Regions from separate parts of the Ruegeria sp. CDSC042 genome, predicted to be linked through region 2. Evidence: riboswitches for the same ligand, from Rfam matches in the RefSeq annotation. Region 2 holds a riboswitch; the other holds the start of a gene.
What was found. Region 2 has a riboswitch for cobalamin ahead of AC2FHX_RS00340 (DUF1636 family protein). Riboswitches for the same ligand answer to the same signal wherever they lie in the genome.
Positions count from the first base shown of each region.

Region 1: another riboswitch for cobalamin. It lies ahead of AC2FHX_RS15575 (hypothetical protein); the one in region 2 lies ahead of AC2FHX_RS00340 (DUF1636 family protein).

Region 1 covers NZ_JBXWOF010000008.1:48,876-53,357, forward strand. Annotated here, with positions in the region: gene rsgA (ribosome small subunit-dependent GTPase A) at 1-172, shown strand, start outside; gene AC2FHX_RS15570 (alpha/beta hydrolase family protein) at 194-1,051, opposite strand; cobalamin riboswitch at 1,191-1,410, shown strand; gene AC2FHX_RS15575 (hypothetical protein) at 1,494-1,898, shown strand; gene AC2FHX_RS15580 (protein-tyrosine phosphatase family protein) at 1,900-2,400, opposite strand; gene AC2FHX_RS15585 (DNA polymerase III subunit gamma/tau) at 2,557-4,308, shown strand; gene AC2FHX_RS15590 (YbaB/EbfC family nucleoid-associated protein) at 4,464-4,482, shown strand, end outside.
Region 2 covers NZ_JBXWOF010000001.1:67,752-72,233, reverse strand. Annotated here, with positions in the region: gene AC2FHX_RS00355 (TolC family outer membrane protein) at 1-344, opposite strand, end outside; gene AC2FHX_RS00350 (protein-L-isoaspartate O-methyltransferase family protein) at 440-1,093, opposite strand; tRNA gene AC2FHX_RS00345 (tRNA-Cys) at 1,322-1,395, shown strand; cobalamin riboswitch at 1,747-1,953, shown strand; gene AC2FHX_RS00340 (DUF1636 family protein) at 2,048-2,422, shown strand; gene cobW (cobalamin biosynthesis protein CobW) at 2,425-3,480, shown strand; gene cobN (cobaltochelatase subunit CobN) at 3,484-4,482, shown strand, end outside.

The DNA.
Region 1 (4,482 bases), on a different contig from region 2:
GGCGATTGCCGATGGCCTGCTCTCGCCGGACCGGCTGGTACGCTGGAACAAGCTGCGGCGCGAGGATCAGAGGAACTCTGAAACCCTTGCGCAATCCCGGGCGCGCGACAAAGCCTTTGGTAAATTGGTGCGGTCTGTCATGCATGATAAAAAGTCTCGCAACAGACCCTAACGGGGACGGAAAAGCGCGTCTTCAGGCAATCAACCGGGGCCAAAGCGCCTGATTTCTGCGGGCAAAGGCACCGATATGACCGATCTCGGGCACTCCGATCTCTTTCGGAGACAGCAGATGCCGCCGCGCCTTTGGTCCATACAGATCGGCAAGCCGCCAGACAGCGTCTGGCGGCACCATCTGGTCGTCCTCGAAGGTGAACAGGTCCACCGGCGTATTCGATTGCGCCCATCTCGCTTCGGGCAGAGCGTCACCGATCTGCGGCACATAATTCTGCGGCGCCGTGCACCAGCTACGCCATTGCCAATAGACCGGACCAGGCAAATCGGCACCGATCCCCACCGCTTTGCCCGGCAGATAGCCCAGCGCATTCACTGCCAGACGCCCATGCACATGCCAGAACATCCACGCCAGCCCGCGATAGGGCCAGGGATGGTCGGACAGAGTAACCAGCCCCGAACATACACAGATCATCCGGTCGATCTGATCAATGTCTGGCTGCACCGGCCCCAGCAAGCCGCCAAGGGAATGACCGATGCTCCACTGCAAAGCGTCCGGGAACCGCCTGCGCATCTCAGCCCGTGCGGCGGGCATGTCGACCAAGGCCCAATCCGCCATGGTCACCTCGGAAGTTTTGAGTTTGTCGCGCAGCGAATGCCCGAAATCGCTGTAGTCATAGGTCAAACAGGCAATACCCTGTTCGGCGGCCAGCCAACGGGCAAAATGCTGGTAATATTCGCGCGGCACTGCAGTTGCGCTGTGAATCACCACGGCGACCTTCGGCTCGGTTTCAGGCAGATACAGCCGCGCCGACAGGCTGGCAGAGCCTGAGGCAAAATCAAAGTCCTTAGTCTGGACGCAGGGCGTGGTATCAAGCATGGCGCTTCCGACAAATTCTGAACTACTCGGTTCACTCAACAATCGGCCCGATTTCGGCCACCAGAGTCAAGATTTCATCAAGATGACCAAACGTCCGGTTTGAACCCCAACAGGTGGCTTGACTCGGGGTCTGCATAGCCGCTAGCGATGTGGTGATGGTTCTTGCCCCGGAATTGGGGCGGGATGAAAAGGGAACACGGTGCGGTCTGCCCCGGCGATGCCGGAAAGGGCCAACTCCGCGACTGCCCCCGCAACTGTAAGCGGTGAGCAATGCCGAAATACCACTGGCCCCAGGGCTGGGAAGGTCGGCAAAGCGACGACCCGCAAGTCAGGAGACCTGCCATCGTATCGAAACCGAAACTCGGGCGGGGTGTCCGGGCAGGTCGTCAGCGCGCTGTCAAACCTGATCCTCACCCTTCGTCCTGCGCGCGGAGGGCGCATTATGATCTGGAAGACAAAAACACACGAATTCACCGCAACCGTCTGTCAGAGGACCGGGAAACCCTGCCCCGCCCTTGCCCGAATGGCACGCGCCATGGCCGAGGCGATGGCGACGGCAAGGCCTGCGACATCCAAAACATTCGAGGTCGAAGGTACCAGCGATCTGACCCATTGCACCGAAGGCTGCACGGCCCGTTTTCGGGCCCAATCAGAACAAATCAGGGTCTATTGCGGCACCAGCACAGACACGCCGACAGAAAAGCTGGACGCCTATGGCGACATGATGTTCGGGCCGGAGTTCATCCAGAAATCCGCTGGTTTTCTGTCAGAACCACCCTGTGCGATGCTCGACGTATCGATCCTGCCGCCGCGCAGCGACAGTATTCCGTATCAAGTGTCTGCCTGATTCAGGGAAGGGTTCGGGCCGGCAACCCGGCCCAGTCCTTTTGCGCGTCGGTTTCCACCGCGCAGGGCCGCACCGCACGCAACCGCCGAAGCGCTTGGCCAGGCGCTTCGCCGCATTCCACCATTAGCCGCATCACAACCATCCCCGAGCGACCGCACCCACCGCGGCAATGCACCAGCACCTTGCCACCTCTGGCAAGGACATGTTGGGCCGCCTCACTGGCTTGCGGCCAAAGCGCCTCAACTTCAGGCGTGGGGACGCCGAAATCGCGGATTGGAAGGTGAACCCAGGCAATCCGTTCGCACTGCAGGTCCGCCTCGAATGACAGCCCGCCGGAATGCTGGAACTCATCCGAGGTCGTCATCGAGATGACCAGGTCCGGCGCCCAATCCCGGATTACTGCGAAATCCCCAGCATAATCGCCCGTGACACCCGGCAGTGGGCACAGAGCGATCTGCCCTTTGCCCAATCCAAGAGGGTGAATTACAAAACTCTCCAACACAGCTCCTTTTCCTGCATCACCACATGGGGCTGAAGCCCCTCATGATTTACCGGCTCTGATGCAACTTGCCAAAACGAAATTCCTTTTCGCGCGCGGTGGACGCGGGCGGCGGGGGTCTCTACGCTGCAAACCTGACACGAATCCAACAGAGCAGACATGACCGACACGCCCAGCCCCGCCTATCAGGTTCTCGCGCGAAAATACCGCCCGGAAACTTTTGCTGACCTCGTCGGTCAGGACGCAATGGTGCGCACGCTGAAAAACGCGTTCGAGGCCGACCGGATTGCACAAGCCTTCATCATGACCGGCATCCGCGGTACGGGTAAGACAACCACGGCCCGGATCATCGCCAAGGGCATGAATTGCATTGGCCCCGATGGCGAAGGCAAGCCCACGACCGAACCCTGCGGCCAGTGCGAACATTGCGTCGCCATCATGGAAGGCCGCCACGTCGATGTGATGGAAATGGACGCCGCCAGCCGAACCGGCGTGAATGATATCCGCGAAATCATCGACTCGGTCCGATACCGCGCCGCCAGTGCGCGCTATAAGATCTACATCATCGACGAGGTTCACATGCTTTCGACCAGCGCATTCAACGCGCTGCTCAAGACGTTGGAAGAACCTCCTGCGCATGTGAAGTTCATCTTTGCCACGACCGAAATCCGCAAAGTCCCGGTGACTGTTCTGTCGCGGTGCCAACGATTTGACCTGCGCCGGATCGAACCCGAGGACATGATTGGCCTGCTCAATAAGATCGCAGCGGCTGAGAAGGCACAGATCGCGGAGGATGCCCTGGCGCTGATCACCCGCGCGGCCGAAGGGTCGGCGCGCGACGCAACTTCGCTGCTGGATCAGGCAATCAGCCATGGGGCCGGTGAAACCAGCGCCGATCAGGTGCGCGCGATGCTGGGTCTGGCCGACCGGGGCCGGGTATTGGACTTGATGGAAATGATCCTGCGAGGGGATGCAGCAAGCGCGCTGACTGAATTGGGCGGGCAATATGCCGAAGGGGCCGATCCGCTATCCGTGCTGCGTGACCTGGCCGAAATCACGCACTGGGTTTCGGTTGTGAAGATCACGCCAGACGCAGCCGAGGACCCGACGGTTTCCCCTGATGAACGTGCCCGTGGTCAGCAAATGGCCGAGGCCCTGCCAATGCGCGTTTTGACCCGGATGTGGCAGATGTTGCTGAAAGCGCTGGAAGAGGTATCGGCCGCGCCAAATGCCATGATGGCTGCTGAAATGGCCGTTATCCGCCTGACCCATGTTGCCGACTTGCCCAGCCCCGAAGAGCTGATCAAGCGCCTGCAGGACAACCCGCCACCGCCTCCGAATGGTGGTCCGGGCGGTGGTATGGCCGTGCCCTCTCAGGCTCCGGTACCAGCGGCATCATCTTCTTACGTGTCCGCAACTAGCAGCCCCGCCGGCGCGCCTTCGGCGGCTCTGGCCCATGATATCCAATCGGCGCTGGCACGGTATCCGAGTTTTGACCACGTGGTTGAATTGATCCGCACCAATCGGGATGTGAAACTTCTGGTCGAGGTCGAAAACGGGGTGCGGCTGGTTTCTTACCAACCGGGGCGGATCGAATTCACCCCGACACAGAACGCACCCACAGATCTGGCAGCGAGACTGGGTTCGTCGCTGCAACGATGGACTGGCAACCGCTGGGCTGTGTCGATTGTGGCCGATGGTGAGGTTGCGACCATCGCCGAGATTCGAGACGCCGCCGAGCTGGCGTTGAAAGCAGAGGCTGAGAAACACCCGTTGGTTCAGGCGGTGCTCATGCAATTTCCGAAGGCACGCATCAAGCGGATTGAAACACCGGAAGAACGTGCCGCCAAAGTGGAAACCGAGGCGCTGCCCGAGGTCGAAGACGAATGGGACCCGTTCGAGGAAGACTGAAACCGTCCCATCTGACCCAACTGGAAACCTCCCGGGCCCAACGGGAGGAAAGGTCTGGCCAAAGGCCTTGACGACGGGCGGGAGCCAGCTCGGCCCTTGTGCCGCGCCGACCGCGCCCGTATTTAGGCGTCAAACCGAATATTAGGAGAATACCGATGCTCAAAGGACTCGGCG
Region 2 (4,482 bases):
GCTCCGCCATCGTATAAAAGCTGGCTCAGCGTCAGGCCCGAGAAGAAGTTCGAAGGATCAACACTGTTCGTAACACCACTGTTTCTGCTGCGCGTATAATCTTGGCTAACCGCGACGGTCCAGTTGATAATAGGGCGCAAAGCCGACAGCGCGATCGCCACATCCTCGTCCGCAGCCCGCAGCAGCGCCCGGTTCTGTTCCAGCAAACCGCTGGTATTATAAGCTCCGATGAACGCATCAGTCAGGTTATCGGCCCAAACCGCCTTACCGGGCAACGTGCCCAGAGCAATACCCGCAGTCACTGCCAGAGTCCTGACCAGCTTGCCTCCTGCTGCAAAACGCATGGCGAAATCCTCTCAAATCAAAATAACGCAGCCCTCAGGGCAGTTTGCGTCTTTGTGTTGAACTAATCAAGGCAGCAGATAAATCTGCCCGCCGACTATAGCGAAAATGCACTCTCGGCCGAGAAAGCCTTCAGAACAGGTGCACTGGCGTTGAATGCCTGGCGCCAGGTAACGCGATCGCCTGATTTGTGGCCTATACGGACGGTCCCAAGATCACCTTCCATGAACAGGCAGGCGATACGCCCATGATCCTTAAGCTGGTCAATCAATGCAGACGGAACCTCTTCTACGCCGCCTTGGATCATGACCACGTCATAAGGCCCATGCTCGGCAGCGCCCTCATCCAGCGGCCCCACGTGAACGACCACATTATCCGCGTCAGCCTCCATCAGCAGAGTTTGCGCTTCGGCAGCTAGCGCTTCATCCGCTTCCACCGCTACGACCAACTGCGCCATACGGGCTGCAACAGCCGTCGAATATCCCAGCGCCGGAGCAATATCCAGAACAACCTCATCATTGGTAATGTTCAGCACATCCAACATCTTGGCCAGTGTTCTCGGTTCCAGAATGCAGCGTCCAGCCTCAAGTTCTATCAAACCCTCGACATAGGCGGCTTCGCGTTGCGCGTCTGGCACAAAATTCTCGCGCTTGACGGACAGCATGGCATCAATGATCGGGAACTTGGTAACGTCCGAAGGCCGGACCTGCGTATCGACCATGGTGCGGCGGCGGGCTGCGAAATCTGTCATTGGATCGCTCATTCATTTCCCAAGGTTGATGGGTTTGTGCCACATCCCGGGCAAACCAGCAACGGCCCGCAAGCGGAAACTTTCGTCTGTCGTGAAGATTTTAGAGTGATCCGAATGGGTGATCCAATTTTCAGTTCGTCAAATTTAGACCGAACCCACTGGACGCCCCGGATTAAAGCTGCTAAAACGCCTGTCACACCACGGCAAGTATTTGATATTACTTGAAAAGGCGAGTTGGCGGAGTGGTGACGCAGCGGATTGCAAATCCGTGTACACCGGTTCGATTCCGGTACTCGCCTCCAATACTTTCAAACAGTTGCTTCGCATTCGGCTTTTCGAGCCTGCGACATGCCGTCTCGCTACGGCAGTGCTCTGCTGAGTGAAGCTTGACACCGGATTGATCAGAAGGCGGTGAACTCACTGGCTCGGCCGGTAAATTTGACCGCTCTATCGATTCCACGCGATATGCCCTTTGAAGTAACGGGCCCGCGAATCCTTTCGTCTGGATATCTTCGAGGTGCAAAGCGCAAATTCGCCTGCGGTCATTTTGCAAATGGCTGACCAAACATGCCGCTGACAGGCATTGGCAGGTCGCTTTTCCATTCTCGATGATTTCCGTGCGTCGGCCGCGCTTGACAAGCCCCCTGCCCGTGCCGCATGTCCCATCCGTTGGTGTCTGCATATGCAGATGAAAAGGGAATGCGTCAGCGGTCATCCGTCAAACGCAGCCGCCCCCGCGACCGTGACCGGAGAGGGTGCCCAAAGCCACTGGCCAGACAGGCCGGGAAGGCGGGACATCTGCCAGAGGCCAGCCTCTGACATCCGCAAGCCGGGAGACCTGCCAACATCCGAAGTTGAAACCGGACGGGGTGATCCGGTGTCGGGCCCATGTCGCAATACGTGGCCCGCATGAAACCCCGTCCCCCGCGAAGAGGATTTGGGGGGATGAGAGACATGACCGAGACCACACCTGTTGAACTGCTGGTGTGCACGACCTGCCGCCGCGGCCTGCCCGTCGAGAATGATGCAGATCGTCCTGGGGCGTTGCTGCACAAGGCGTTGGAGCAGGCAGAACTTCCTGATGGCGTCACTTTGAAGGCAGTAGAATGCCTTTCAAATTGCGATCAGGGCTGCTCGATTGTGCTGCGTGGCGGGCCCAAACGTTGGACCTTTGTCTATGAGCATCTCGATGAAACCGATCATGTCGAGACCATTGTTGAAGGCGCGACCAAATATCTCGCGACCCAAGATGGCCTCGTTAAATGGCGCGAACGTCCTGAACATTTCCGCAAAAACTGTGCGGCCCGCATTCCCCCGATTGGAGCTTAGATATGAGCAATCTCGAAAAACTGCCCGTCACTGTGATCACCGGCTTTCTGGGCTCGGGAAAGACCACGCTGGTGCGTCATCTGATGCAGAACCCGCAGGGCAAGCGCCTAGCCATTGTGGTCAACGAGTTTGGAGATGTTGGCGTCGATGGCGATATCCTCAAATCCTGCGCGATCCCCGATTGCCCGGCGGAAAACATCATGGAATTGGCCAATGGATGCATCTGCTGCACCGTGGCAGATGATTTCATCCCGACCATCGAGGCGCTGATGGCGCTAGAGCCACGCCCCGATCACATTCTGATCGAAACCTCTGGTCTGGCCCTGCCCAAGCCGCTGCTGAAAGCGTTCGACTGGCCCGATATCCGCTCGAAAATCACCGTGGATGGCGTGATCGCTCTGGCCGATGCCGAGGCTGTGGCCGCTGGTCGCTTTGCCCCGAATGTCGCTGCGGTGGATGCCCAGCGCCTGGCCGATGACTCGATTGATCACGAAACACCGCTGTCTGAGGTGTTCGAGGACCAGATCTCCTGCGCCGACATCATTCTGCTGACCAAGCCTGATCTCGCTGGCCCCGAGGGTATCGCCAAGGCCAAGGAAATCATCGCAGCTGAAGCCCCGCGCCCTCTGCCCGTGGTCGAAGTGGCCGAAGGGGCTGTGGATGTACGTATTGTGCTGGGGCTTGAGGCCGCCGCCGAGGATGACATGGACGCGCGCCCGTCGCATCACGACGGCCACCACGATCACGAGCATGATGATTTCGAAAGCATCATTGTCGAGCTGCCGGAACAGACCGATCCGGCCCAGCTGGTCGCCAATATCGAACGTCTTGCGAATGAACTGAACATCCTGCGGGTAAAAGGCTATGCCGCTGTTGCCGGCAAACCCATGCGCCTTTTGGTGCAGGCCGTCGGGGCCCGTGTGCGTCATCAGTACGACCGCCCGTGGGAGCCAGGTGAAGAGCGTCGCTCGCGTCTGGTGGTCATCGCCGAACATGACGATATCAAAGAGGCTGAAATCCGCGAAATCCTCGTGGGTGTGACCGAGGCCGCCGAGTAAGCCATGCACGTCGTCTTCCGCGAAAGCCATGGGTTAGAGGAAACGGAGACCCCAACCGATCTGGGCCAGAGCCCGGCGGATCTGGTGGTGCTGTCCTTTTCCGACAGTGACCTTGGCGCTTTCGCGGCAGGCTGGCATCGTGGTGGCGGACCCGAAGGTCGGATGCCGACCCTGCGGCTGGCCAATCTGACAGCGCTGAAACATCCCCTGTCGGTCGATACTTATGTCGAACAAACGCTTGAGGGCGCCAAAGGCATTCTGATCCGCCTGATCGGTGGCGTGCCCTACTGGTCCTACGGATTGCAGCAGGTTCTGGCACTGGCCCACGCCAAGGGCATTGCCGTTGCTGTGCTGCCTGCGGATGGACGTGAAGATACGCGGCTGGATGACTATTCTACCCTGCCCGTTTCAACCCTGCGGCGGCTGGCGCATCTTTGCGACACAGGCGGTGAGGTCGCAGCGCAGGCTGCGCTGGCGCAAATGGCACTGGCCGCGGGGCTTTATTCTGGCCCGGTGATGGGGGCCAAGACGATCCCGGAATGTGGCGTATGGTGTCCGGATCGCGGTGTGATCCCGGCGGATACCGCATTCGCCGGTGATGCCAAGCGCATCCTCGTGACCTTCTATCGCGCCTATCTGACCTCGGCAGACACTGCCCCGGTCGCGGCCCTGATCCACCGTCTGCGTGCGCGTGGGTTTCAGGCTGTCGGCCTATTTGCGCCGTCGCTCAAAGCCCCTACCGCCGCTGACTGGCTGCGCGAACAGGTCGTAGCGCTGGACCCCTCGGCAATCATCAACGCCACCTCCTTTTCGGGCAAAGGCGCCTCGGGAACGTCCCCGCTGGACGCCGCCAATGTGCCGGTATTTCAGGTCGCCTTGTCCACCGCACGCCGCAAGGCTTGGGTCGATGCGGAACGCGGGCTGTCCCCCGCCGACCTCGCAATGCATGTGGTCCTGCCCGAGGTGGATGGCCGCATTTCGGCGGGCATCGCTTCGTTCAAG